Regions from separate parts of the Salmonella sp. A1325 genome, predicted to be linked through region 2. Evidence: predicted binding sites of a transcription regulator. Region 2 holds the regulator's gene; each other region holds the start of a gene.

Region 1 (9,953 bases), on a different contig from region 2:
GACATGTTAGGGTTTGGCGCAGGCGTCTGGATATCAGCGCTTTTATCAGCGCAGGCCGCCAGAGATATCGCAACCGCTAAACCACTTACGATGTGCACGAGTTTCATTCAATTCTCCTTATCATCAATGCACCAGCAGGCCTTTCCCCCCGCCGGAAGAGTGGTTAACAGAAACATAACGTGATTAAGTGTGGCACATGTCACTCATTTTTGCCTGGAATTGGTCTGTTATTCAGACTTTTGTACCCATCGGACCACTTGCAAAATTGCGTTATACTCTGCCCTACCTCGCTTCGGCATCGTTGTCACCTGGAGAGTATGTATGAGTCAGACACTGAATAATTTGCTGACATTATTGAATCTGGAAAAAATTGAAGAAGGACTCTTTCGGGGCCAAAGTGAAGACTTAGGGCTGCGCCAGGTATTTGGCGGTCAGGTGGTGGGCCAGGCGCTCTATGCCGCCAAAGAAACGGTGCCGGAAGCGCGACTGGTGCATTCATTCCACAGTTATTTTCTGCGGCCAGGCGACAGCCAAAAACCCATTATCTATGACGTAGAAGTGCTGCGCGATGGGAATAGCTTCAGCGCCCGCCGCGTTGCCGCTATTCAGAACGGGAAACCCATCTTTTACATGACCGCCTCATTCCAGGCACCGGAACCGGGTTTTGAACATCAAAAAACCATGCCGACGGCAGTCGGGCCGGAAGGACTACCGTCAGAAACGGAAATCGCGCAATCGCTGGCGCATTTACTGCCGCCGATTCTGAAAGAAAAGTTTCTCTGCGATCGCCCGCTGGAAATTCGTCCCGTCGAATTTCACAATCCGTTGAAAGGTCACGTCGCCGCGCCTGTGCGTCAGGTATGGATTCGCGCCAATGGCATCGTTCCGGATGACATTCGCGTCCATCAATATTTACTGGGATATGCCTCGGATCTGAATTTCCTTCCCGTCGCGCTTCAGCCTCACGGCATCGGTTTTCTGGAAAAGGGTATTCAGATCGCCACTATCGATCACTCTATGTGGTTCCATCGTCCGTTCAATTTTAATGAATGGCTACTTTATAGCGTGGAGAGCACTTCCGCCTCCAGCGCCCGGGGCTTTGTTCGCGGCGAGTTTTATACTCAGGATGGCGCGCTGGTCGCTTCAACCGTGCAGGAAGGGGTAATGCGTAATCACAATTAAAAAACATGCCGCTATGCGGCGTTAATGGCCTGATGACGCTGCGCTTATCCGGCCTACGGTAAACTGGATAAGCGCAGCGCCATCAGGCATGTTGCGCAATCACGCGTTATACGCATTCTCGCCGTGACTGTTCACATCCAGCCCCTCGCGCTCCTGCTCTTCCGGTACACGCAGTCCAACAAGGATATCCGCCAGTTTGTAACCAACAAACGCGACAATACCGGACCAGACGACCGTAATAGCAATACTTTCCAGCTGTACCATCACCTGATGTCCCATCGTAACGCCGTCGACAAAGCCAACGCCGCCCAGCGAACTGGCGGCAAAAACGCCGGTCAGGATACAGCCGATTATTCCGCAAACGCCGTGAACGCCAAATACGTCGCACGGATCATCTACCCGTAACAGACGTTTAAGCATGGTGACTCCCCACAATCCCGCCAGCCCCGCAATAACGCCGATAACCAACGCGCCGCCAACGCCAACATAGCCACAGGCTGGCGTCACGCCGACCAGACCGGCAATCGCGCCGGAACACGCTCCCAGCAGGGAAGGCTTACCGCGTAGCGTCCACTCGCCGATAATCCACCCCAGAATCGCGGCGGCGGTCGCCACCACGGTGTTCACAAAGGCCAGCGCTGCTATCTCGTTTGCGCTCCCCGCAGAACCCGCGTTAAATCCAAACCAGCCGATATACAGAATCGCAGTACCGGTAAAGACCATCGGCAGGTTATGGGGTTTAAATGCTTCTTTCCCAAAGCCGACGCGTTTGCCAATTAAATAAGCCCCCACCAACCCGGCGATAGCGGCGTTAATATGCACCACCGTACCACCGGCAAAATCCAGCGCGCCGTGAGCAGCCAGCAGGCCGCCGCCCCACACCATGTGCGCAATCGGAATATAAGAGAGCGTGAACCACACCACGACAAAAATCAGTACCGCCGAAAAACGAATACGCTCCGCCAACGCGCCGACAATCAGCCCGACGGTAATACAGGCGAAAGATCCCTGAAACGCGACATGAATATACTGATAAATCGTACCCGTTACCGCCGTCAACGCGATATTCTTCAACATCGCCCCATCGACATTACCGAAGAAATGATTCCCTTCGCCAAAAGCCAGCGAATAGCCGTACACCACCCATAAAATACAGACCAGCGCAAAGGTGACGGTCACTTGCGTTAACATTGACAGCACGTTCTTGGCGCGAATTAATCCGCCGTAAAACAGCGCGATACCCGGTATCGTCATGAACAGCACCAGCGCGGTGCAAATCATCATAAAAGCACTATCCGCTTTATCGGCAACCGCCGGCGCGGCTATCGTTAGCCCAGGCAGCAGCGCCAGTGAAGCCAGTGTGGTTTTTATCATCGCTATCTTCATTTTTTCATTTCCTGTTGCTGTGTGGCGGGTCTTACAGCGCTGCTTCGTCAGCTTCGCCGGTACGAATCCGAATAACGCGCATGAGCTCCGCGACGAAAATTTTGCCGTCGCCAATTTTTCCGGTGTAAGCCGCTTTACTGATGATATCGATCACCTCTTCCAGTTGGTCGTCGGCGATAGCCACATCAATTTTGACCTTCGGCAGGAAATTCACGCTGTACTCCGCGCCGCGATACAGTTCGGCGTGTCCTTTCTGACGGCCAAACCCTTTCACTTCGGTGACGGTCAGTCCCTGAATGCCAATGGAAGAAAGCGCCTCCCGCACGTCCTCCAGCTTGAACGGTTTGATAATCACGGTAACCAGCTTCATAGAACCCTCCAGTCAGAATTAGGTAACGGCTGCCGCCGCGCATGGACTCTTCAGAATGGATATTGCAAAGGATGTGCCAGAAGCTGGCGAGCGAGGAAAAGCGCGGTTAGCGGCGCGTCTTTATATTGACGCGCCCCAAAATCGAAGCAGGGAAAGAAAAACGCACCACGACGGTGCATAATGGGCGAGGCTTTGCCCTGTGGCGCCAAACCTTACGCCGCAGGGCCGGGTTCTTCGTGTACGCTGGCGGCTAACTCCTCGCCAACTAACTGTAATTGATACATTTGCCAGTAGCGCCCTTGCGCCGCCAGCAATTGTTGATGCGTCCCGCGCTCCACCGCCTGGCCGCGATGGAGAACCAGAATGGTATCCGCCTCCACGATTGTCGATAGCCGATGGGCAATAACCACCAGCGTGGTGCGCTCGCGAATCGCCGCCAGCGCCTGCTGTATCGCCTGCTCAGTGCCGGAATCGATGCTGGCCGTCGCTTCATCAAGAATTAATATTTGCGGGGCGTCAACCAGCACGCGCGCCAGCGCCAATAGCTGTTTTTGCCCGACGGACAGCGTATTTCCCTGCTCGCCGAGATGCGTATGCAGCCCGTCGCTCAGGCCGCGCGCCAGGTCTGCCAGTTGTACTGTTTCCAGCGCCTGCCACACCTGCGCCTCGGAGACATCGCGCCCCAGCGTCACATTAGCCAGAAAGGTATCCGCCATCACTACCGGGTCCTGTTGAACCATCGCCACGCCCTGGCGTAAAACGCGATGATTAAGAGAGGCGATTTCTCGCCCATCCAGCCGAATTTCGCCTTGTGTCAGGGGGTAATACCCCATTAATAAGCTGGCGAGCGTACTCTTCCCGCTGCCGGTGTGCCCCACCAGCGCCACAAAGCTACGGGACGGTACTGATAGCGTAATGTCCTGTAAAACAAGATTATCGTCGCGGTAAGCAAACGACAGATGATCAATATCAATCGCCCCGCTTTGCAACGGCCTGTCGTCGCTGCCATAGCGCTGGCGCGGGCGATCCATCAGTTCAAAAACACGCTCTCCCGCCACAACTGCCTGCTGTAGCATGGATTGCTGGGTGGTCAGTTCAATGAGCGGCTCGTTCAGACGTGACAAATAGCTAATGAACGCATACAGCACCCCGACCTCAATCGTGCCGGCAGACGTAAAGCTGAAAAGCATTAACAAACCGCACAAAATGAGCGCAGAAAAGAGGCTAAGCAGCGGGCGCAACAAAAAGCCGTCCAAGCGCAACGTCTGCATTCGCGCCATATAGTGCGAGCGGCTGGCCTCGCCCATGCGTTCGCCGAAGCGCGCCTGCTGGCGAAACTGCTGAATTACGCTCATCCCGTTGATGATTTCGTTAAAGCCGTCGTTAATATCCGCCAGATATGCCCGCACGCGGCGTACAATCGGCGTGCTGTAGCGCTGATAAATGATCATCACGGTCAATACCGCCGGAAAAATCAAAATCGCCACCAGCGCCATCCGCCAGTCAAGGCTGAACATGGCGACCAGCATGGCGCCGATCAACGCCGCGCTACGTAATACCGTTGCGACGACCGTGACGTACAGATCGCGGATGACTTCCGTATCGTTGGTCACGCGTGAAATTAATTGTCCGACAGGCTGCGTGTCGAAGGCGCTTAGCGGCTGGCGCAAGGCGGCATCCATGACGTCCGTGCGCAAGGACTGAACTACGCCAACGGCCGCCCGGTTAAATAATAAAGACTGGGCGTAATGCAGACCCGCCGCCAGAAATTGTAGCCCCACATAGGCGGCCGCCAGCCCCGCGACCTTGCCCAACGGTAAATGGTGGCGGGCCACCATGTTATCAATGAAATAGCTGATCAACAGCGGACCGCTAACCTCCGCCGCCGCCGCAATCCACAGCATCATCACCGCGACAGAGAGCGGTTTTCTCCATGGCGAGCCATACGCCAGTAACCGTTTCAGCGTCGGCCATAGCTGTCCAAAACTACGCATTCACCGCCTCCTCGCCGCGTTCCGGCGCGTCATCCAGCGCGGCCTCCAGTTGCTGATAGCGATACATATCGCGATACCAGCCAATCTGCTGCGCCAGTTGATCGTGATCGCCGCGCTGAACAACATGACCATGTTGCATAACGATAATTTCATTGGCGTCGGTCAGCGCGGATAAACGATGCGCGCTGATGATGACCGTACGCCCTTCGCCCCACTGGCGCAAATTATGCAAAATCTGATGCTCCGTGCGGCCATCTACTGCTGAGAGCGCATCATCAAGAAGCAGAATTTCCGCATTCAACAGTAGCGCTCTGGCAATCGAGATACGCTGTTTTTGCCCACCCGATAACATGACGCCACGTTCACCTACCTGCGTGTCGTAGCCCTGAGGCAAACGGAGAATATCCTCATGTACGCTGGCTAAACGCGCCACCTGTTCAATCTCCTCCTGAGTCGCCTCCGGGCGTCCGAGCGCAATATTATTGGCAATAGAGTCCGAGAACAAAAACGGCGTCTGGCTGACGACCGCCAGTCGGCTACGCCAGCTATCCAGTTGCAGATGCGTCAACGGCATGTCATGGAATCGGATTTCTCCCTGCGTCACATCAAAATGGCGCTGGATAAGCGACAAGATTGTGCTTTTCCCCGCGCCGGTCGGACCGCATATCCCCAGCATCTGACCCGGTTTAAGACGAAAGTTCACATTCTCCAGCGCCGGATGCGTCGTTTGCGGATAGCAAAACTCACGAATGGCCGCCGTCAGTTCGCCGCGCCCCGCCGGGACCGGCTCTTCGCCATCCTTAACTACCGGCGCTTCCGCCAGCATGGCGCGGATGCGGCTGTAAGCGGCGCTACCCCGCTCCACGATATTAAACATCCAGGCCAGCGCCAGCATCGGCCAAATCATCAACCCCAGATACATCATAAAGCTGGTGAGTTCGCCCAGCGTCAGGCTGCCGTTAACCACCATCCAGCTTCCGCCGCTAATCGCGAGCAGGTTCGCCATGCCAATGGCGATGTAAATGGTTGGATCAAAACGCGCGTCAATACGCGCCACGCGCATATTTTTCTTGCCGGTATCTTCGGCATCCGCCGCAAACAGCGAAGACTGGCGGTCCTCCAGACCAAACGCTTTGATCATGCGGATGCTGGTCAGACTCTCCTGCGTGCGGTCGTTCAGGCTGGAGAAGGCGGCCTGCGCCAGTTTGAAATAATCATGCAACCGATCGCCGTAACGTTTGATCATCAGCGCCATAATCGGCATCGGCAACAGCGCTAATAGCGTTAGCTGCCAGCTAATTTGCGTCGACATGACAATCAGTACCGCGCAGCCCATTACCAGCGAGTCAACCAGCGTCAGAACGCCCTCGCCCGCCGCAAATACGACGCGATCCACATCATTCGTCGCACGCGCGATAAGATCGCCCGTCCGATGGCGCTGATAAAATTCAGGATGCTGACGACTCAGCTGGCGATAATAATCTTCACGCAGTTCGACGGCTAATTGATAAGAAGCGCCAAATAGCAGCACGCGCCAGACATAGCGCAACAAATAAACCACTACGGCGATCAGGGCAATGGTGCCAATCCACATCGCTATTCGGCCTGGAGTAAAATGCTGTGCGGTTACGCCATCCACGACAATCCCCACCACTTTGGGCGGGATCAGCTGAAGCATCGCAATAAGCATAAGCAGGGCCACTGCGCCAAGATAGCGACGCCATTCCCGGCGAAAGTACCAGCTTAATTGAGCAAATAATCGCACGCGTTATTTCCTGATATGATTTCCGGCAATGCCGGGAGAATTATTCAATGGGCAGAGAGGTGGTGTACTTAATCTGTTCCATCGCAAAACTGGAGGTGACGTCTGACAGTCCTGGGACGCTATTGACCAGACGTTTATAGAAGTCGTCATACCGCTTCATGTCGGCCACCTGAACTCGCATCAGATAGTCGTATTCCCCCGCCATCCGCCAGAAGCCAAGCACTTCCGGCATCTCAGAGACGACGGTCACGAACCGACAGTACCATTCACTGCTGTGGTGCTGCGTTTTTATCAACACAAAAGCGGTTAACCCCAGCCCCAGTTTTTCCGGGTCCAGCAGCGCGACCCTGCCAAGCAGGATACCGTCATCTTCCAGGCGTTTAAGCCGCTTCCAGCAAGGCGTTGTCGTCAGATTAACGGCATCCGCCAGCGCCTGCAAAGAGAGGGTACAGTCCTGCTGCAATAAGCAAAGCAGTTTACGGTCAATTTTATCTAACATACCCACTCCATAGAGAATATTTTTCTCCTTACATTGTAATTTAAAGGCCAAATAGCAACAATTTTTTCCGTACTTTTCGCTACTCTTGGCACCAAATGATAAATGGATATTAATGATGAGTAGCAATTGGGTTAAAAATGCCATTAATGAAATTAACGCTGACCACCAGCGCTCGGCGGATACGCATCTTATTCGTTTGCCCCTGTCGGCATTTCCAGGTATCCAGCTTTACCTGAAAGACGAAAGCACGCATCCCACCGGTAGCCTCAAGCATCGTCTGGCGCGCTCGCTGTTCCTTTATGGGCTGTGCAATGGCTGGATTAAAGAAGGCACTCCGATTATTGAAGCGTCATCAGGCTCAACGGCGATTTCCGAAGCCTGGTTCGCGCGTTTACTGGGACTGCCGTTCATCGCCGTCATGCCCGCCTGTACCGCAAAACGTAAAATCGAACAGATTCAATTTTACGGCGGCCACTGTCATTTTGTGGAGAGCGCCTGCGAAATTTATGCCGCCTCCGAGCGGCTGGCGCATGAACTGAACGGTCACTATATGGACCAGTTTACCTACGCAGAACGAGCTACCGACTGGCGGGGCAACAATAATATTGCCGACAGTATTTTCCGCCAGATGCGCAACGAACCCCATCCGGTACCGCGATTTATCGTCATGAGCGCCGGAACGGGCGGAACCTCTGCGACGATTGGGCGCTATATTCGCTGCCAGGGCTATGATACTCAGCTCATGGTGGTGGATCCGGAAAATTCCGTCTTTTTACCTTACTGGCAGGATCGCGACGCTTCATTACGCAGCCCGGTGGGCAGTAAAATTGAAGGAATTGGTCGTCCGCGAGTAGAGCCTTCTTTTATTCCGGATGTCGTGGATGAGATGCTGCGCGTGCCGGACGCCGCCAGCGTTGCCACCGCACACTGGCTGGAAACGCAGCTGGGCCGTAAAGTCGGCGCCTCTACCGGCACGAATATGTGGGGAGCGCTGCAGCTTGCGGCCCGGATGCGCGAGGCTGGAGAAACCGGCGCTATCGTGACGTTATTGTGCGATAGCGGCGATCGCTATCTGGATACCTATTACCATCCGTCCTGGGTTAGCGACCATATCGGCGATTTGACGCCGTGGTCAGCGGCCATCGAAAAATTACTTACCGGCGACTAGAAACAAAAAAAAGCCAGACTGAATGTCTGGCTTGCTGGAAGAGATCTCTCATTCGGGGGAATAAGGTAGATGCGGATTGTCCAGCCAATGCGTCAAAAAGTGTGATACCGCTTGATTACCACAATGTCCGATAACCGAAAGGTGTGGCAGCGCGGCGATAAGCTGCGGCATGGCATTGCCCATAATGAGCCCCCGCCCGACGCTGCCCAGCATTTCCCGATCGTTCATCGCGTCGCCAAACGCCATGCAATCTGCCAGTGAAAGCCCTAAATGGTTGCTCAATACCGCCAGCGCCGATCCTTTATTGCACCCCAGCGGTAGCACTTCCAGGCAGTCGACGGCAGAGAAACAGAGATGAGCGCGTTCTTCCAGCGCCTCATTGAGCTGAATGCGCAAACGGATCAGATCGTCATGATCGCCGCAAAAACAGATCTTCGTCACCTGATGGGCCGGAATGCTTTTTATATCGATAACCTGATAACGAAAGCCGCTGTAGACGTGCGCCTGGAGTAGCGCGGGGATCTCCTGGCCTGTAAACCAGCCGTTGTCATTAAACACATGCATACTGGCTCGGGTATCCCAGGCATGGTGCATCACCGTATCGGCAACCTGAGGATCGAGATCCTGACGATGCAGCACGTCGCCTTCCAGCGAGTGAATTCGCGTCCCGTTACCGGTAATAAGATAAGCATCCAGTGAAAGCGTCCCCAGAATATGCCGCATCTCCAGCACATGACGACCCGTAGCGAATGTCAGGGTGATATCGCGTTCGCGCAGACGCGCCAGCGTGGCGATCGTTTCTCTACCCAAATGGTGATCGGGCATTAATAACGTGCCATCCATATCAAATGCTGCCAGACGGGCCATCTCTTTCTCCACACTGTGACGCGGTTAACTTGTTGTTCAGTATTACCTGAGATATACGGAAGTAATAGTGAACAGATAAAAGGAAGTGTTCCGGGTTTCTATGAGGCTACTGAATCGGCTTAATCAATATCAACGCCTCTGGCAGCCTTCCGCCGGGGAAACGCAACATGTCACCGTTAGCGAACTGGCCGAACGCTGTTTTTGTAGCGAGCGCCATCTGCGAACGCTGCTGCGTCAGGCCCAGCAGGCAGGTTGGCTAAGATGGGAGGCGCAGTCCGGGCGCGGGAAACGTGGACGGCTCCAGTTTCTGGTCACGCCGGAATCGCTCCGCACCGCCATGATGGAACAGGCGTTGGAAAAAGGGCAGCAGCTCAACGTACTGGAACTGGCGCAGCTGGCGCCGGGCGAGTTACGGGCGATGCTCCAGCCTTTTATGGGCGGCCAATGGCAAAACGATACGCCGACATTGCGTATTCCCTACTATCGTCCGCTTGATCCGCTGCAGCCGGGTTTTCTGCCAGGACGCGCGGAACAGCATCTCGCAGGGCAAGTTTTTTCCGGGTTAACGCGCTTCGACCGCGACAGTCAATATCCTTGCGGGGATTTGGCGCATCACTGGGAGGTTTCCGCCGACGGTTTACGCTGGGATTTTTATATTCGCTCCACGCTGCACTGGCATAATGGCGATGCGGTGGATACCGCGCAGCTACACGAACGCCTGG
Region 2 (9,953 bases):
TGGTTATCGCTATCTCCAACTCCGGCGAATCCAGCGAGATCGCGGCGCTAATACCGGTGCTTAAACGGCTGCACGTACCGTTAATTTGCATTACCGGGCGACCGGAAAGCAGCATGGCGCGTGCGGCAGATGTGCATCTGTGTGTTAAAGTGCCCAAAGAAGCGTGTCCGTTAGGCCTGGCGCCTACCACTAGTACCACCGCAACGCTGGTGATGGGCGACGCGCTCGCCGTGGCGTTGTTAAAAGCGCGCGGCTTTACCGCCGAGGATTTCGCTCTGTCGCATCCTGGCGGCGCGCTGGGACGTAAGCTACTGCTGCGCGTAAGCGATATTATGCATACTGGCGATGAGATCCCGCATGTTAATAAACATGCCACCCTGCGTGATGCGCTGCTAGAAATTACGCGTAAAAATCTCGGTATGACCGTCATTTGCGATGAATCCATGAAGATCGACGGTATCTTCACCGACGGCGATTTACGTCGCGTGTTCGATATGGGCGGCGATATGCGCCAGTTGGGGATCGCCGAGGTGATGACGCCAGGGGGCATTCGCGTGCGTCCCGGTATTCTCGCTGTCGATGCGCTGAATTTAATGCAGTCCCGCCATATCACCTCCGTACTGGTTGCTGATGGCGACCAGTTACTCGGTGTGTTACATATGCATGATCTCCTGCGTGCAGGCGTCGTGTAGAAACTCAAGGATAATTAACGATGAGTAAAGCAGGTGCGTCGCTTGCGACCTGTTATGGCCCCGTCAGCACCCATGTCATGACCAAAGCGGAGAATATCCGCCTGCTCATCCTGGACGTGGATGGCGTATTGTCTGACGGCCTGATTTATATGGGCAATAACGGCGAAGAGCTGAAGGCTTTCAACGTTCGTGACGGCTATGGTATTCGCTGTGCTTTGACCTCCAATATCGAGGTTGCCATTATTACCGGACGAAAGGCTAAACTTGTAGAAGATCGCTGCGCCACGCTGGGGATTGTCCATCTTTATCAGGGACAGTCGAATAAGCTGATCGCCTTTAGCGATCTGCTGGAAAAACTGGCCATTGCGCCGGAAAATGTTGCCTATGTCGGCGATGATCTGATTGACTGGCCAGTGATGGAAAAAGTGGGGTTAAGCGTTGCCGTTGCGGATGCGCATCCGCTGCTGATCCCCCGCGCTGACTATGTGACGCACATTGCCGGCGGGCGCGGCGCGGTACGTGAGGTGTGCGATTTGCTGCTGCTGGCGCAGGGCAAGCTGGATGAGGCCAAAGGGCAATCGATATGAGTAAAACCAGACGTTGGGTTATCATTCTACTGTCACTGGCCATTCTGGTACTGATTGGTATCAATCTGGCGGATAAAGACGATCCTGCTGCCGTGATGGTCAACAGCAACGATCCCACGTATAAAAGCGAGCATACGGATACCGTCGTGTACAGTCCGGAAGGCGCGTTGAGCTATCGTCTGATCGCGCAGCACGTTGAATATTTTTCCGATCAGGCGGTCTCATGGTTTACGCAACCGGTATTAACCACCTTTGATAAGGATAAAGTGCCGACATGGTCGATCAAGGCCGATAAAGCCAAATTGACTAACGATCGGATGCTCTATCTGTATGGCCATGTTGAAGTCAACGCCCTGGTGCCTGACGCTCAATTACGCAGAATTACCACCGATAACGCGCAGATTAATCTGGTGACGCAGGATGTTACCTCGAACGATCTGGTGACGTTATACGGCACAACATTTAACTCCAGCGGACTGAAAATGCGCGGTAACTTACGCAGCAAGAACGCCGAGCTGATTGAAAAGGTTAGAACCTCTTATGAAATTCAAAACAAACAAACTCAGCCTTAATCTTATGCTTGCCGGCTCGCTGCTGGCCGCCAGCATTCCGGCCTTCGCCGTCACGGGCGATACCGAACAGCCTATTCATATTGACTCGGATCAACAGTCGCTGGATATGCAAGGCAACGTCGTGACCTTTACGGGCAACGTGGTGATGACCCAGGGCACGATTAAGATCAACGCCGATAAAGTCGTGGTTACCCGCCCTGGCGGCGAACAGGGGAAAGAGGTGATCGACGGTTACGGCAATCCGGCCACCTTCTACCAGATGCAGGACAACGGTAAGCCGGTGAAAGGCCACGCTTCCCATATGCACTACGAGCTGGCGAAAGATTTTGTGGTGCTGACCGGCAACGCTTATCTGGAGCAGCTTGACAGCAACATTACCGGCGACAAAATCACCTACCTGGTGAAAGAGCAGAAAATGCAGGCCTTCAGCGAGAAAGGCAAACGCGTCACCACCGTTCTGGTGCCGTCGCAGTTGCAAGACAAAAACAAAGGCCAGACTCCGGCGCAAAAGAAGAGTAACTAATTCGTTATGGCAACATTAACTGCAAAGAATCTGGCGAAGGCCTATAAAGGCCGTCGCGTAGTGGAAGATGTCAGTCTGACCGTTAACTCCGGGGAGATTGTCGGGCTGCTCGGCCCAAACGGCGCGGGTAAAACCACCACCTTTTATATGGTCGTCGGTATCGTGCCGCGTGACGCGGGCAATATCATCATCGATGATGAAGATATCAGTCTGCTGCCGCTGCACGCGCGTGCGCGCCGCGGTATCGGCTATTTGCCGCAGGAAGCCTCTATTTTCCGCCGTCTCAGCGTATTTGATAACCTGATGGCGGTACTGCAAATTCGTGACGATTTGACCGCAGAACAGCGAGAAGACCGCGCCAACGAGCTGATGGAAGAGTTTCATATCGAGCATCTGCGCGACAGCATGGGACAGGCGCTGTCCGGTGGTGAACGCCGTCGTGTAGAAATAGCCCGCGCGTTGGCCGCTAATCCCAAATTTATCCTGCTGGATGAACCCTTTGCCGGCGTTGACCCGATTTCCGTTATCGACATCAAACGCATTATCGAGCATCTGCGCGATAGCGGGCTCGGCGTGCTGATCACCGACCATAACGTCCGTGAGACGCTGGCAGTCTGTGAACGTGCCTATATCGTGAGCCAGGGCCACCTTATTGCCCACGGTACGCCGACAGAAATCCTGCAAGACGAACACGTTAAGCGTGTATATCTTGGGGAAGACTTCAGACTCTGATAGGGTAGAGGGCTATGCTGCTCTAGCGGGAGAAAACGACTCTGAATATGAAGCAAGGTTTGCAACTCAGGCTTAGCCAACAACTGGCGATGACGCCTCAGCTACAACAGGCTATCCGTCTGTTGCAGTTGTCTACGCTGGAACTTCAGCAGGAACTCCAGCAAGCGCTGGAAAATAACCCGCTGCTTGAGCAAACCGATCTTCATGACGAAATCGACACTCAGCAACCTCAGGATAACGATCCTCTCGATACCGCCGACGCGCTCGAACAAAAAGAGATGCCGGAAGAGCTGCCGCTTGACGCCAGTTGGGATGAAATTTACACCGCCGGGACGCCGTCCGGCCCCAGCGGCGATTATATCGACGATGAGCTGCCCGTCTATCAGGGTGAAACGACGCAGTCGTTGCAGGATTATCTGATGTGGCAGGTTGAGCTAACGCCCTTCTCGGACACCGATCGCGCTATTGCGACATCCATTGTCGACGCGGTAGATGATACCGGCTATCTCACCGTATCCCTGGATGAAATTCGCGAAAGCATGGGCGATGTAGAGGTGGATCTCGATGAGGTCGAAGCCGTCCTGAAGCGTATTCAGCGTTTTGATCCGGTGGGCGTCGCGGCAAAAGATCTTCGCGACTGTCTGCTGATCCAGCTTTCACAATTCGACAAATCCACGCCGTGGCTGGAAGAGGCGCGGCTCATTATCTGCGATCACCTTGATCTGCTGGCCAACCACGATTTCCGCACGTTGATGCGCGTTACCCGACTAAAAGAAGAGGTGCTGAAAGAGGCGGTAAACCTGATTCAGTCGCTCGATCCCAGACCCGGCCAATCGATCCAGACCGGCGAGCCGGAGTACGTTATCCCGGATGTGCTGGTACGCAAGCATAACGGTCGCTGGACGGTGGAGCTTAATAGCGACAGTATTCCCCGTTTACAGATTAACCAGCACTATGCCGCCATGTGCAATAGCGCGCGCAACGATGCCGACAGCCAGTTCATCCGCAGTAATTTACAGGATGCGAAATGGCTGATAAAAAGCCTTGAAAGCCGCAACGACACGCTGCTGCGCGTCAGTCGCTGCATCGTCGAGCAACAGCAAGCCTTTTTTGAACAGGGCGAAGAATATATGAAACCGATGGTACTGGCGGATATCGCCCAGGCCGTCGAGATGCACGAATCCACCATATCCCGCGTGACCACGCAGAAGTATTTGCACAGCCCGCGCGGTATTTTTGAACTCAAATATTTCTTTTCCAGCCACGTCAATACCGAAGGCGGAGGCGAAGCCTCTTCCACCGCGATTCGCGCGCTGGTGAAGAAGTTAATTGCGGCGGAAAACCCCGCGAAACCACTGAGCGACAGCAAGTTAACCTCTCTGCTGTCAGAACAAGGTATCATGGTGGCGCGCCGCACTGTTGCGAAGTACCGAGAGTCTTTATCCATTCCGCCGTCAAACCAACGCAAACAGCTGGTTTGACCCAACCGATAAGGAAGACACTATGCAGCTCAATATCACCGGACATAATGTCGAAATTACTGAAGCCCTGCGTGAATTTGTGACGACAAAATTCGCCAAACTTGAACAGTATTTTGAGCGGATTAATCAGGTATACGTGGTGTTGAAAGTGGAGAAGGTCACGCATATCTCGGATGCGACGCTACACGTTAACGGCGGCGAAATTCACGCCAGCGCGGAAGGCCAGGATATGTATGCCGCCATTGACGGCTTGATTGATAAACTGGCAAGGCAGTTAACCAGGCATAAAGATAAACTGAAACAACACTAATTGTCCGGGCAGTTAGCCAGTGCAGGACGGCCTGTTGTGTGACACAACGGGCCATTTGTACAGTTAGCGCTCCGAACCTGGCCATCAACCTGACAGGACAGGTTCTTAGGTGAAATTATGATAAATAACGATACGACTCTACAACTGAGCAGTGTACTTAACCAGGAGTGTACGCGTAGCGGCGTTCATTGTCAGAGTAAGAAACGCGCGCTGGAAATCATCAGCGAACTGGCGGCAAAACAGCTCAGTTTACCTCCTCAGGTCGTGTTTGAAGCCATTCTGACACGCGAAAAAATGGGCAGTACCGGTATTGGTAATGGTATCGCCATCCCGCACGGGAAACTGGAAGAAGATACCTTACGCGCCGTCGGCGTGTTCGTTCAGCTCGAAACGCCGATCGCGTTCGACGCCATCGATAACCAGCCGGTCGATCTCCTCTTCGCCCTGCTGGTGCCCGCCGATCAAACTAAAACGCATCTGCACACGCTGTCGCTGGTAGCGAAACGTCTGGCGGATAAAACGATCTGCCGCCGCCTGCGCGCGGCGCTGAATGATGAAGAGCTGTATCAAATCATTACTGACACCGAAGGTGAGCAGAATGAGGCATAACAACTCAATGGCATTTCTTTCTGTCGTTGTGAGGAGAAACGGTACATGGTACTGATGATCGTCAGCGGGCGTTCCGGATCAGGTAAATCTGTCGCTCTGCGCGCGCTGGAAGATATGGGATTTTACTGCGTGGATAACCTCCCCGTCGTGCTGTTGCCCGATCTGGCGCGAACGCTGGCCGATCGCCAGATTTCCGCCGCCGTCAGCATTGATGTGCGCAATATGCCTGAATCACCTGAGATTTTTGAACAGGCGATGAATAATCTGCCTGGCGCTTTCTCGCCGCAATTGCTGTTTCTTGATGCCGACCGCAATACCTTGATTCGCCGCTACAGCGACACGCGCCGTTTGCATCCGCTTTCCAGCAAAAACCTTTCTTTAGAGAGTGCGATCGATAAAGAGAGTGACTTGCTGGAGCCGTTACGCTCACGTGCGGATCTGATCGTCGACACTTCAGAAATGTCCGTCCATGAGCTGGCGGAGATGCTGCGTACCCGGCTGTTGGGCAAACGCGAGCGCGAACTGACGATGGTATTTGAGTCCTTCGGCTTTAAACATGGTATCCCGATTGATGCGGACTATGTGTTTGATGTCCGCTTTCTGCCCAACCCGCACTGGGATCCAAAACTGCGCCCCATGACCGGGCTTGATAAGCCGGTAGCCGCGTTTCTTGACCGACACACAGAAGTTCACAATTTTATCTATCAGACTCGCAGCTATCTTGAGCTATGGTTACCGATGCTGGAGACCAACAACCGCAGCTACCTTACCGTCGCTATCGGTTGTACCGGCGGGAAACACCGTTCGGTGTATATTGCAGAACAGCTGGCAGACTACTTCCGCTCGCGCGGTAAAAATGTCCAGTCTCGCCATCGCACGCTGGAAAAACGCAAAACATGACCGTAAAGCAAACTGTTGAAGTCACCAATAAGCTGGGCATGCATGCCCGGCCTGCCATGAAGCTTTTCGAACTGATGCAGGGTTTTGACGCCGAGGTGCTATTACGCAATGACGAAGGCACCGAAGCGGAAGCAAACAGCGTCATCGCGCTGTTAATGCTCGACTCCGCCAAAGGGCGTCAGATAGAAATTGAAGCCACCGGCCCGCAAGAAGTTGAAGCGCTGGCGGCGGTTATCGCGCTGTTCAATTCCGGCTTTGACGAAGACTAAACCTCCCCCTCTATACCCTATTTCCCCCAACGCCGTCCCGGTATTTGATGACAATCATCCCAAAACCGGGCGTGTTACGCCTGCCTGCCACTTATCCCGCAGCCCCACCCTTTCGTAAGATTTGTACATTTCGTGCGCTTTACCTATGCATAAAAACATTAAGAAAACCTTAAAAAATTTCGTTTAGGTTTTATTTAAGTTCTTTGTCCATACTAAATTTATGTGAATAAATTTTTCCAGGACTTGCCATGATCTTCTTATCCAAACAGACTCCGCTGGGCACCGGTCGACATCGTAAATGCTATACGCATCCGGATAATGCCCGGCGTTGCATAAAAGTCATTTACAACCGTAACCACGGCGGTGATAAAGAGATTCGGCGTGAACTGAACTACTATGCGCATCTGTCCCGCTACCTGACGGACTGGAGCGCTATCCCCCGTTATTACGGCACGGTAGAAACCGATTGCGGCACCGGCTATGTCTACGACATGATTACCGATTTCAACGGCGCGCCCTCTATGACCCTGACCGAGTTCGCCGCGCAATGCCGTTATGAAGAGGATGTCGCTGTCCTGCGGCGGCTACTGAAAAAACTGAAACGTTACCTGCTGGATAACCATATTGTGACGATGTCGCTGAAGCCGCAAAATATCCTGTGCCAGCATATCAGCGAGTCAGAAGTGGTTCCGGTGGTTTGCGACAATCTGGGGGAAAGTACCTTTATCCCGCTGGCGACCTGGTCAACATGGTGCTGTGAACGCAAACTGGAGAGAGTGTGGCAGCGGTTTATCGCCCAGCCTGCGCTGGCCGTTGCCCTGGAGAGGGACGCGCAGCCAAAAGACAAGAAACGGCTGGCGCTTACTTCTCACGAAGCTTAATGGCCTGTTCTTATCAGGCCTGGACGACACAGATCGCAGGCCGGATAAGGCGTTCGCGCCGCCAATCGGCAAAATTAATTAAGCTGGTTGCGCGTCATAAAAGATTCCCCGCCCAGTTGGCGCATCTGGCGCATAATCCACGCCTGCCGGCTACGCACATAGCCAGAAGGCGCATTCGCCTTATAGCGTAACGGATTTGGCAATACCGCCGCCAGCAACGCGGCTTCAGACACACTCAAGCGACTGGCAGGTTTATGAAAATACCGTTGTGCCGCAGCCTCCACGCCAAAAATACCATCGCCAAACTCCGCGATATTCAGATAAACCGTGAGAATGCGCTTTTTGCTCCAGACAGTTTCAATGCCCAGCGTTAGCCCAGCCTCCAGACCTTTGCGCAGCCAACTGCGTCCATCCCATAAAAAGAGATTTTTCGCCGTTTGCTGCGAAAGCGTAGAGGCGCCGCGAATACGGCTCTCATTCCGCTCATTATGCGCCAGCGCTTTTTCAATCGCCGGAACATCAAAGCCCCAGTGCTCAGGGAACTTCTGGTCTTCCGCCGCAATTACCGCCAGCCCCATCCACGGCGAGATATCCGCCATACTGACCCAGTCAGATTGCGCCACATAACCGAACTCTCCACTCAGCCAGGCGCTAATCTGCCGTTCCGCCATCACCGCCGAAAAAGGCACCGGAACCACGCTAAACAGCGCAATGCCGCCGCCCCAAAAGACGGCGAGCGCAGCAAGGATACGTAAAAGTAGACGGCGCAAAAACGTTAACGGCGCGATGCGTCGTTTGCTCATTCCGCCAGAACCAGCACGCGCGACACTAATTTATCAATGCCGCTTGCCGCCTGGGCGATATCCTGCGCCAGCATATAGGCAGGGGTGGTCACGACCTTGTTATCCTCGTCCACAACGATATCATCAACCGGGCAAGGTACGTGTTCGGCGCCCATCTCTTCAAGTACTTCAGCGGTATCAATATCCGTCCCTATTGTCAGACGTAGCGGGAAGTCAAAGATTTTCGGCAACATTGCGGGCGCGATACAGATGAAGCCCAGCGGCTTGCCGGACTGGTGCATGGCCTTCGCCAGCGCGACGACATCGCTATCCACCCGGCATTCGCTCCCCTGGCTGGCGAAATTACTCAGGTTCTTCGCCGCGCCGAAACCACCAGGCACAATGAGCGCATCCAGCTCCTCTGGCTGAGCCTGGGACAGGGGACGAATATCGCCCCGCGTAATACGCGCCGCCTCAATCAGAACGTTACGCGTTTCCGCCATCGCTTCGCCGGTCAGGTGATTAATAACATCCGCTTGTGGTTTATCCGGCGCGAAGCAGACAGCCTGCGCGCCGCTGCGGGCAATGGCCAACAGCGTCAGAACGGCCTCATGAATTTCGGCGCCGTCATAGACGCCGCATCCGCTGAGCACTACGCCAATTTTTTTCATGGTGAACATCCTCCTGCAACCGACTCAAGCCCATTAATAATTTTGATTAAAATGCTACGCTTCACACATTTAAATGATTCATGTAACAAATCATTTAGGATTTGCTATCTTAACTGCGTGCGGCCTGAAAACAGGACTGCGCCTTTGACATCATCATAATAAGCACGGCGCAGCCACGATTTCCCTGGTGTTGGCGCAGTATTCGCGCACCCCGGTCAAACCGGGGTCATTTTTTTTCCGCGTTTGCCACCCAGGCTTTCAGCACCGCGACATCGTGCTGCCACTCCTGCTTCATCTCTTCAATCCATTCCGCGACATTATCTTCCCAGGCGGGAAGATCCGGCGACTGGATTTGCTGGCCAAGCTGTTGCAGATGACGCAGCCCTACCGAACCGGCGGCGCCTTTAATCTTATGCCCTTCCTCAACGACGCCTTTTTTGTCACGCGCCGTCAGATTGGACTCCAGCACGCTTAAATAGCCAGGCATCATTTTTTCAAACACCGCGAGACCGTCGGTGATCAATTTAGGCCCAACCAACTCGATGTATTGTTCCAGCATCGGGATATCCAGCAGCGCTTGCGCTTTATCGCTCTCTTCAGGCGTCACGGTACTCTCCTCTTTATCGGTGGCATCCCAGAATTTTTTAATCATCGCGGTTAAGGCCGGTACCGACAGCGGCTTACTCAGCACATCGTCCATACCAGCGTCCAGATACTCTTTTTTATCTTTCAGAACGTTAGCCGTAAGCGCTACCAGCGGCGGTAAATCTTCCCGCGTGTGGCGACGGGTCAGTTCTCTGGCGATATCCAGACCCGTCATATCCGGTAGCTGAATATCCAGTAAGACCAGGTCATATTCGCCCGGCGCGAACATCTCCAGCGCCGCCTTGCCGGTCATCGCGACATCCACGCTGTTACCCAGTTTTTCCAGTACCGAACGCGCT
Region 3 (9,953 bases), on a different contig from region 2:
TGCGCTAATTAGTAATAACGCTCATATTCTTTTTATTGTGCTGGACTCGTTACGCTACGACATTGCGCTTCAGGAACAAACCGCCGGAAATACGCCCAACCTTAATCATTATGGACAATGGACGAAATGCGAAGCGGCCGGTAATTTTACCTGGCCTTCGCATCACGCCATGTTTTCAGGTTTTATGCCAAAACCTATTGATGATACCGTTAATCAGACCATGCTGTTTTTCCCAAAAGATATCGGACTTGGTCGTAAAGGGCCGAAAAATGCATTTGCCTTTGATGACGCAACATGGATAAAAAGTCTGGAAAATAAAGGCTACCAGACCATCTGTATTGGCGGCGTCTCTTTCTTTAATAACCGCTCCGGCATGGGAAAAGTGTTCCCGTCGATGTTTAAAGAGAGTTACTGGCATCCACGCTTTGCCTGTACGGTTAAAGAGAGTATGGATAACCAGATCCATTATATCCAGAAAATCATGGCCGAACGTGCTGGCAGCCAACCGGTCATGATGTATATCAATATCGACACGATTCATTACCCTAACCATTTTTACGTGGAGGGCGCGGCCCCTGGCGATACCGTTGAGACTCATGCCGCCGCGCTACGCTATATCGACGCCCGCATCGACGGATTACTAAACATTTTCCGCCAAACCGGCGGCGAAACGTTCGTTATTGTCTGTTCCGATCACGGTACCTGCTATGGCGAAGACGGGAAATATTTCCATAGTTTTAATCATCCGATCGTTAATACCGTTCCCTATATGCATTTCTTGCTGAGCTGTAATCATTAATATGAATAACAATGATATTTATCGTCAGTATATGTACAGTTATCCGCATAAGACGGCTTATCGGGAGCTGGAGAACGTCAGTTTTAGCGAAGTAAAACAGCGCATTTACGAGCACGACACACATCTGTATGTTCATATGCCGTTTTGTCAAAGTCGCTGCGGGTTCTGTAATTTATTTACCTGTACAGGCGCAGATAATACGTTCATTGATAGCTATATCGACGCGATTATTACCCAGGGCCGACAAATGGCGCTGGCGCCCGTCCACTGGGCAAGCTTTACCGTAGGCGGCGGCACACCTCTGCTATTAAACATTGCGCAATTAGAGAAGTTATTTTTTTTCGTCTTTGATGTGCTCAATGTTGACTGGAATATTTATAAAACAATTGAAACTTCCCCTACGGATACCACAGCAGAAAAAGTAGCGCTATTAAACGCCTTTTCCGTTAATCGCGTCAGTATTGGCGTACAAAGTTTTCATGACAGCGAGTTACATACGCTGCACCGCCGCCACAATGCCGCCAGCGCGCACCAGGCGCTGGAATGGCTAAAGGCGGGTCATTTTCCATCACTCAATATTGATATTATTTACGGCATTCCCGGACAGACTCACGCAAGCCTGACGGAATCGTTACATCAGGCGCTCGTTTATCAACCGGAAGAGCTGTTTCTTTATCCGCTTTATAATATGCCTCGCCAGGAAAATATGCATGGCTACTACGTTTTAGCCCGCGATCTTTTACGCAACGCGGGCTACACCCAAACGTCCATGCGCCGTTTCGTCCTTAATCCAGCGCCATCCGCCGCGGCGGAAAGCTGCGGATTTGAAAACTCACTGGCGCTCGGCGCGGGCGGCAGAAGTTATCTTGGCAATCTGCATTACTGTTCGCCGTGGTCGTCGAACCTGCAGACATCACGAAAAATCATTCAGGCGTTTATCGACAGCCCGGATAAAACCGTCATTAATCACGGTTATCTGCTCCCCCCTGATGAAATGAAACGCCGCTTTATCATTAAAAATCTATTTTTCTGGCAGGGACTTTCTCTTAGCGATTATCAGCAATATTTTGCCAGCGATGCGCTAAGGGATTTCCCCGACCTGGAACGCTTTATACAGCAAGGCTACTGTTATCAGAATAGCAGTCGCCTCCGGCTAACGGAGACCGGTATGGCATTATCCGATTGCCTTGCTCCTGTGTTCGTTTCGCCTGAGGTGATGCTACGGGAGAATCGGCAGAGATGAGCGCCCCCGCCCTGCGCGATATTCACACGCTGTTTTATCGCGGCTATCTTAAATCGTGTAATTATCATTGCGGCTATTGCCCGTTCCATAAACACGCCCGTAACGATAAAAAACGCGACGAAGCCGCGCTATGGCGCATGGTTGACCATTTGCCTCTTTTAGGTACGCCGTTGAATGTGATGATTACGCCTTATGGCGAGGCGCTACGCTTGCGTTATTACATGGCGGCGCTGGCAGAAATTAGCCGCTATCCTCATGTTCAGGCGGTCGGCATACAAACTAACGCCTCTTTTTCGTTAATGTCATTGCTGGAGGCATTTCGTGCTGGCGGCGGAGATATCTCAAAGCTTCGGTTATGGTGTTCTTTTCATCCCTCACAAATTACCGCTGAGCGCTTTCTCCAGCAGTGTTTAGCGCTCTCTGCCGCCGGAATAACCTGGTGCGCGGGGGCTGTCGCCAGTATGAAAGATATCGACCAGTTTCGTTGGCTCCGCCAGCAGTTGCCTGACCAGAATTATTTTTGGTTTAACGCCAACGAGTGTGCCAATACCCGGCATATCGTTGAGGAAACCATCGCCTTCGGCGAACTCGATCCGCTGTATGTGATTGAAACGCAGCAGTGGCCAGCGCAGCTGGATATCTGTACCGCAGGAAGAAAAAGTATTTTTATGAATGCAGAAGGCGATCTTTTTGCTTGTCATATCAGCAAAATTAAAATGGGTAATTTATATCAGCAACGGCTTAATTCTCCCGCCTGCCAGGCAAAACAATGCCACTGTTTTCTCGCTTATCAGCACCGTCTCGATATTCCATTGCTGAATCACCTGGATGCCTCACGCTGTTTTAGGATCGGGCGCTCATGCGATATCGTTTAATCGCTTTTGATCTTGATGGAACGCTGCTAAACCGTAATAAACAAATTCTGCCAGAGTCGCTAACCGCTATCCGTCAGATGCAGGACATGGGCTGCCGAATAATGCTTGTCACCGGCCGCTCTCATCGTGAAGCCTATGCGTATTATCAAACGCTGGCGCTCACCGAACCGATGATCTGTTGTAACGGAAGTTATATTTATCAACCGGCTCAACAGCAGGTCCTTCACCCGCTGCCGCTGACGCACTTACAAACGGAAAAAATACTGGCGCGGGTATATCCGCTTAAACCGACAATTCGTGCTGATGATAAAATAATCTTTCAGGCTGATGAGCTAAGCAGTAGGGAGAATATTTGGCAAATCAGCGTCGTTCATCGGCACATAAAACAACTACAAAATATTGCTGAGTTTATACAGCATGAATTACAGCTAAGCTGTACCTGGTCCTGGCATCATCAACTGGATATTCTCCAGAAGGGGTGCAGCAAAGGGCAAAGCCTCGCCAGATATGCACAGCAACAGCATATCGCAATGCGCGAAGTGATGGCGTTTGGCGATAATGATAACGATGCGGAAATGCTACGTTTAGCCGGATTGGGCGTCGCGATGGGGAATGCCAGCGCTCGGGCAAAGGTGTATGCGGATAGCGTCATTGGTCGGCATAATACGCCAGCGATTGCTGATTTTTTGGCAACCTTATCCCTTTCTCAACGTGAATAAAAAAACCCCGCCGAGCTTTCATTTCGGCAGGGTTTTTATCCGTAAGAGCGTTAATTACTCTTCTTTCTGACCACGGTTCGCACGGCGGCGATCGTTTTCCGTCAGGTGACGTTTACGGATACGGATAGAGGTTGGGGTAACTTCTACCAGTTCGTCGTCATCAATGAACTCCAGCGCTTGCTCAAGGCTCATTTTAATTGGCGGAACCAGAATCACCGCTTCATCCGTACCAGACGCACGCATGTTGGTCAGTTTCTTACCGGTCAGGCAGTTTACCGTCAGGTCGTTGGAGCGACTGTGAATACCAATAATCTGGCCTTCGTAAACTTCCGCGCCGTGACCCAGGAACAGCTTACCGCGATCCTGCAAACCGAACAGCGCAAACGCCACCGCTTTACCCTGACCGTTGGAGATCAGTACGCCGTTCTGACGCTGGCCCACTTCACCCGGACGAATATCGTCGTAATGGCTGAAGGTGGAGTACAGCAGACCCGTACCGGAAGTCATGGTCATGAATTCTGAACGGAAACCAATCAGCCCACGGCTTGGGATCACGTAGTCGAGACGTACGCGGCCTTTACCGTCCGGATTCATGTTTTTCAGGTCGCCTTTACGCTCGCCCAGCGCCTGCATGACAGACCCCTGGTGCTGCTCTTCGACGTCCAGCGTCACGTTTTCGTACGGCTCTTGTTTACGACCGTCGATTTCACGGAAGATAACTTTCGGACGGGAAACCGCCAGTTCGAAACCTTCACGACGCATATTTTCAATCAACACGGACAGGTGCAGTTCGCCACGACCGGATACACGGAACGCATCCGCATCTTCGGTTTCTTCAACGCGCAGCGCCACGTTATGCACCAGCTCTTTGTTCAGACGGTCAAGAATCTGACGAGAAGTCACAAACTTACCTTCTTTACCGCAGAACGGCGAGGTGTTAACGCAGAAGAACATAGACACGGTCGGCTCATCAACGGACAGCGCCGGCAGCGCTTCAACGTTCTGCGGGTCGCAGATGGTGTCGGAAATGTTCAGCTCGCCCAGACCGGTGATCGCAATGATATCGCCCGCTTCGGCGATATCGCTGTCGATACGCTCCAGACCCAGATGCGTCAGCACTTTACCTACTTTCGCGTTACGGGTTTTCCCTTCACTATCGATGATAGTGACCTGCTGGTTCGGCTTCACTTTGCCGCGTTTGATACGGCCAATGCCGATAACACCAACGTAGTTGTTGTAGTCCAGCTGGGAGATCTGCATCTGCAACGGACCATCGAGGTCAACGTCCGGCGCCGGAACATGATCAACGATCGCCTGATACAGCGGGGTCATGTCTTCCGCCATATCTTCATGGTCCAGACCCGCGATACCGTTCAGCGCCGAAGCGTAGATGATCGGGAAGTCCAGCTGTTCGTCGGTCGCGTCAAGGTTAACAAACAGGTCGAAGACCTGGTCAACAACCCAGTCAGGGCGCGCGCCAGGACGGTCAACCTTGTTGATAACCACAATAGGTTTCAGGCCATGAGCAAAGGCTTTTTTGGTCACGAAGCGCGTTTGCGGCATCGGGCCGTCAAATGCGTCAACCACCAGCAGCACAGAGTCAACCATGGACATGACGCGCTCTACTTCACCACCGAAGTCAGCGTGCCCGGGAGTATCAACGATGTTGATACGGTAATCATTCCATTTAATAGCGGTGTTTTTAGCGAGGATAGTAATACCACGCTCTTTCTCCAAATCGTTGGAGTCCATCACTCGCTCTTGAGTTTCGGCACGCGCGTCGAACGTACCGGATTGCTGGAGCAGCTTATCAACCAGGGTAGTTTTACCATGGTCAACGTGCGCGATGATGGCGATGTTACGCAAATTTTCGATCACAACTTTGCCTCAGGCATTAGAAATAGCGCGTTATTGTACACGGATTAATCGCACTACAAAACAGGATCACAAACATCCTCCGCAAACAAGTATTGCAGAGTCTCTTTGTGATCGCTTTCACGGAGCGTTAAAAGGGTGGCTTGCGTTCTATTGCACCAATGTGGTGCTTAATGTTCACATTAAAGCACTATTTTGGTGCAACATAGTCACCGTGGTGCAGCCCTTTTGCACGATGGTGCGCATGATAACGCCTTTTGGGGGCAATGTGAAAGTTGGCACAGATTTCGCTTTATATTTTTACGGCGACACGGCCAGCAGAATTGAAGATCTCGTTACCACGACGACCGACCATGACCAATCCGGGAGAGTACAAGTATGTCCGCTGAACACGTTTTGACGATGCTGAACGAGCACGAAGTGAAGTTTGTCGATCTGCGCTTCACCGATACCAAAGGCAAAGAACAGCACGTCACGATTCCTGCTCATCAGGTAAATGCCGAATTCTTTGAAGAAGGCAAAATGTTTGACGGCTCCTCTATCGGCGGCTGGAAAGGCATTAACGAATCCGACATGGTGCTGATGCCCGATGCGTCCACTGCGGTTATCGACCCGTTCTTCGCGGACTCTACCCTGATTATCCGTTGCGACATCCTGGAGCCTGGCACTCTGCAAGGTTATGACCGTGACCCACGTTCCATCGCAAAACGTGCGGAAGACTACCTGCGCGCGACCGGTATCGCCGATACCGTCCTGTTTGGGCCGGAACCTGAATTCTTCCTGTTCGACGACATCCGCTTCGGCGCATCTATCTCCGGCTCACATGTGGCGATTGACGATATTGAAGGCGCCTGGAACTCCTCTACCAAATATGAAGGCGGCAACAAAGGCCATCGTCCGGGCGTGAAAGGCGGTTATTTCCCGGTTCCGCCAGTTGACTCCGCGCAGGATATCCGTTCTGAAATGTGTCTGGTCATGGAGCAGATGGGCCTGGTCGTTGAAGCGCACCACCACGAAGTAGCGACCGCAGGTCAGAACGAAGTGGCGACCCGCTTTAACACCATGACCAAAAAAGCCGACGAAATTCAGATTTACAAATATGTCGTGCATAACGTGGCTCACCGCTTCGGTAAGACCGCGACCTTTATGCCAAAACCGATGTTCGGCGATAACGGTTCCGGTATGCACTGCCACATGTCGCTGGCGAAGAACGGCACCAACCTGTTCTCTGGCGACAAATATGCCGGTCTGTCTGAACAAGCGCTGTACTACATCGGCGGCGTCATCAAACACGCCAAAGCCATCAACGCCCTGGCGAACCCGACCACCAACTCCTACAAGCGTCTGGTCCCGGGTTACGAAGCGCCGGTGATGCTGGCCTACTCCGCCCGTAACCGTTCCGCCTCCATCCGTATTCCGGTGGTGGCGTCTCCGAAAGCGCGCCGTATCGAAGTTCGCTTCCCGGACCCGGCGGCTAACCCGTATCTGTGCTTTGCCGCCCTGCTGATGGCCGGTCTGGACGGGATTAAGAATAAGATTCACCCGGGCGAAGCCATGGACAAAAACCTGTATGACCTGCCGCCGGAAGAAGCGAAAGAGATCCCACAGGTAGCGGGTTCTCTGGAAGAAGCGCTGAACGCGCTTGATCTGGACCGCGAGTTCCTGAAAGCAGGCGGCGTGTTCACTGATGAAGCGATCGATGCGTATATTGCGCTGCGTCGCGAAGAAGATGACCGCGTGCGTATGACCCCGCACCCGGTAGAGTTTGAGCTGTACTACAGCGTTTAATCGTATATTAAAAATCCGACGAATTTCGCGTTGCTGCAAGGCAGCAACTGAGCACATCCCCAGGAGCATAGATAGCGATGTGACTGGGGTAAGCGAAGGCAGCCAACGCAGCAGCAGCGTGAAAGGCGTCAGGAGTTTTTGAGTTGCCGTAGAAACTTTCAGCCCATCCCAGGATGGGCTTTTTTCTCCACCAACAATCTGATCTCACGCGCTTTTTAGTGGTAAAAAGCTATAATGCACTAAAATGGTGCAACCTTTTCCAGGAGACTGCTGAATGGCAAGCGGCATACAGCCCGATGCTGGGCAGATCCTCAATTCGTTAATCAACAGCGTGCTGGTGGTCGACGACGCGCTGGCAATCCATTACGCCAACCCTGCCGCGCAGCAGTTGCTCGCGCAAAGCTCACGCAAACTGTTCGGGACGCCGTTACCTGAACTGTTGAGCTATTTTTCGTTAAACATTGACCTGATGCGCGAAAGTTTAGCGGCAGGGCAAGGCTTTACCGATAACGAAGTGACGCTGGTGATTGATAGTCGCTCGCATATTCTCTCTTTGACCGCCCAACGTCTGCCCGACGATTTTATACTGCTCGAAATGGCACCGATGGATAACCAGCGTCGTCTGAGTCAGGAGCAGTTGCAGCACGCGCAGCAAATCGCCGCCCGCGATCTGGTGCGCGGTCTGGCGCACGAAATCAAAAATCCGCTCGGCGGCCTGCGCGGCGCGGCGCAGCTACTCAGCAAGGCGCTGCCCGACCCGGCGCTAACGGAATATACCAAAGTCATCATTGAACAGGCCGACAGGCTACGCAACCTTGTCGATCGTTTGCTGGGGCCGCAGCACCCGGGAATGCACATTACCGAGAGCATACATAAAGTCGCGGAGCGCGTAGTGGCGCTGGTGTCGATGGAACTGCCGGATAATGTCCGGCTTATCCGCGATTACGACCCCAGTCTGCCAGAACTGCCGCATGACCCGGAACAAATTGAGCAAGTACTGCTGAATATTGTCCGCAATGCCTTGCAGGCGCTGGGGCCGGAAGGCGGCGAAATTACGCTGCGTACCCGTACCGCCTTCCAGTTAACGCTGCATGGCGAACGCTATCGCCTGGCGGCGCGTATAGACGTTGAAGACAATGGGCCGGGCATTCCTCCCCATTTACAGGATACGCTGTTCTACCCGATGGTCAGCGGTCGCGAAGGCGGCACCGGGCTTGGGTTATCTATCGCCCGCAATCTTATCGATCAACACGCCGGCAAAATTGAATTTACCAGTTGGCCGGGGCATACCGAGTTTTCGGTTTACCTGCCGATTCGGAAATAGAGGTGTTTATGCAACGAGGAATAGTCTGGGTCGTCGATGATGATAGTTCCATCCGTTGGGTGCTTGAACGTGCTCTCGCCGGGGCAGGGTTGACCTGTATCACCTTTGAGAATGGTAATGAAGTACTGGCTGCGCTGGCCAGTAAAACGCCGGACGTCTTGCTGTCGGATATCCGAATGCCAGGAATGGACGGGCTGGCGCTATTAAAGCAGATTAAACAACGTCATCCGATGCTTCCGGTCATCATTATGACCGCGCATTCCGATTTAGATGCCGCCGTGAGCGCTTATCAACAGGGGGCGTTTGATTATCTGCCTAAACCGTTTGACATTGATGAAGCCGTCGCTCTGGTCGAGCGCGCGATTAGCCACTATCAGGAGCAGCAGCAGCCGCGTAATATCGAGGTTAACGGCCCGACAACAGACATGATAGGCGAAGCGCCCGCCATGCAGGATGTGTTTCGCATTATTGGTCGACTGTCGCGTTCTTCGATTAGCGTGCTGATTAACGGCGAATCAGGGACCGGTAAAGAACTGGTCGCCCATGCGCTTCACCGCCATAGCCCACGCGCCAAAGCGCCGTTTATCGCGCTCAATATGGCGGCCATCCCGAAAGATTTGATTGAATCCGAACTGTTTGGCCATGAGAAAGGCGCTTTTACCGGGGCGAATACCATCCGGCAGGGCCGTTTCGAGCAGGCTGACGGCGGCACGCTGTTTCTGGACGAAATTGGCGATATGCCGCTGGATGTCCAGACTCGTCTGTTACGCGTGCTGGCTGACGGACAGTTCTACCGCGTGGGCGGGTACGCGCCGGTAAAAGTGGATGTGCGCATTATCGCCGCCACCCACCAGAACCTCGAACGACGCGTTCAGGAAGGGAAATTCCGCGAAGACCTGTTCCACCGCCTGAACGTGATTCGTATCCATCTTCCGCCGTTGCGCGAGCGCCGTGAGGATATTCCGCGCCTGGCGCGCCATTTTTTGCAGGTCGCCGCCCGTGAATTAGGCGTGGAAGCCAAATTATTACATCCGGAAACCGAAACGGCGTTAACGCGCCTGGCATGGCCTGGTAACGTGCGTCAGTTAGAAAATACCTGCCGCTGGCTCACCGTCATGGCCGCCGGACAGGAAGTATTGATCCAGGATTTACCGGGCGAACTGTTTGAAGCCTCGGCGCCGGATAGCCCGTCCCACCTGCCGCCGGATAGCTGGGCTACATTACTGGCGCAATGGGCGGACCGCGCCTTGCGATCCGGTCATCAAAACCTGCTTTCTGAAGCGCAGCCAGAACTGGAAAGAACGCTACTGACCACGGCGTTACGCCATAC

What was found. Region 2 encodes sigma-54, which starts transcription at its own class of promoters, with help from an activator protein. Its sites were predicted from a motif close to GTTGGCACANNTTTCGCTNT; they were not measured.
Region 1: the regulator sigma-54 is predicted to act here: its motif matches at 3,000-3,019, upstream of glnK (P-II family nitrogen regulator).
Region 3: the regulator sigma-54 is predicted to act here: its motif matches at 5,786-5,805, upstream of glnA (glutamate--ammonia ligase).

Annotation. Positions count from the first base shown of each region.
Region 1 covers NZ_JAMLWO010000003.1:196,257-206,209, reverse strand. The annotation lists gene NAZ64_RS07935 (YbaY family lipoprotein) at 1-107, opposite strand, end outside; gene tesB (acyl-CoA thioesterase II) at 322-1,182, shown strand; gene amtB (ammonium transporter AmtB) at 1,282-2,568, opposite strand; gene glnK (P-II family nitrogen regulator) at 2,600-2,938, opposite strand; gene NAZ64_RS07915 (SmdB family multidrug efflux ABC transporter permease/ATP-binding protein) at 3,151-4,932, opposite strand; gene NAZ64_RS07910 (SmdA family multidrug ABC transporter permease/ATP-binding protein) at 4,925-6,697, opposite strand; gene decR (DNA-binding transcriptional regulator DecR) at 6,738-7,196, opposite strand; gene cdsH (cysteine desulfhydrase) at 7,309-8,364, shown strand; gene cof (HMP-PP phosphatase) at 8,413-9,231, opposite strand; gene NAZ64_RS07890 (SgrR family transcriptional regulator) at 9,332-9,953, shown strand, end outside.
Region 2 covers NZ_JAMLWO010000016.1:28,256-38,208, reverse strand. The annotation lists gene kdsD (arabinose-5-phosphate isomerase KdsD) at 1-692, shown strand, start outside; gene kdsC (3-deoxy-manno-octulosonate-8-phosphatase KdsC) at 713-1,279, shown strand; gene lptC (LPS export ABC transporter periplasmic protein LptC) at 1,276-1,851, shown strand; gene lptA (lipopolysaccharide ABC transporter substrate-binding protein LptA) at 1,820-2,374, shown strand; gene lptB (LPS export ABC transporter ATP-binding protein) at 2,381-3,106, shown strand; gene rpoN (RNA polymerase factor sigma-54) at 3,154-4,587, shown strand; gene hpf (ribosome hibernation promoting factor) at 4,610-4,897, shown strand; gene ptsN (PTS IIA-like nitrogen regulatory protein PtsN) at 5,015-5,506, shown strand; gene rapZ (RNase adapter RapZ) at 5,552-6,406, shown strand; gene npr (PTS phosphocarrier protein NPr) at 6,403-6,675, shown strand; gene yrbL (PhoP regulatory network protein YrbL) at 6,924-7,556, shown strand; gene mtgA (monofunctional biosynthetic peptidoglycan transglycosylase) at 7,631-8,359, opposite strand; gene elbB (isoprenoid biosynthesis glyoxalase ElbB) at 8,356-9,009, opposite strand; gene arcB (aerobic respiration two-component sensor histidine kinase ArcB) at 9,236-9,953, opposite strand, start outside.
Region 3 covers NZ_JAMLWO010000011.1:148,826-158,778, forward strand. The annotation lists gene NAZ64_RS19110 (STM4013/SEN3800 family hydrolase) at 1-799, shown strand, start outside; gene NAZ64_RS19115 (STM4012 family radical SAM protein) at 801-2,042, shown strand; gene NAZ64_RS19120 (STM4011 family radical SAM protein) at 2,039-2,917, shown strand; gene NAZ64_RS19125 (Cof-type HAD-IIB family hydrolase) at 2,902-3,636, shown strand; gene typA (ribosome-dependent GTPase TypA) at 3,691-5,514, opposite strand; gene glnA (glutamate--ammonia ligase) at 5,890-7,299, shown strand; gene glnL (nitrogen regulation protein NR(II)) at 7,574-8,623, shown strand; gene glnG (nitrogen regulation protein NR(I)) at 8,632-9,953, shown strand, end outside.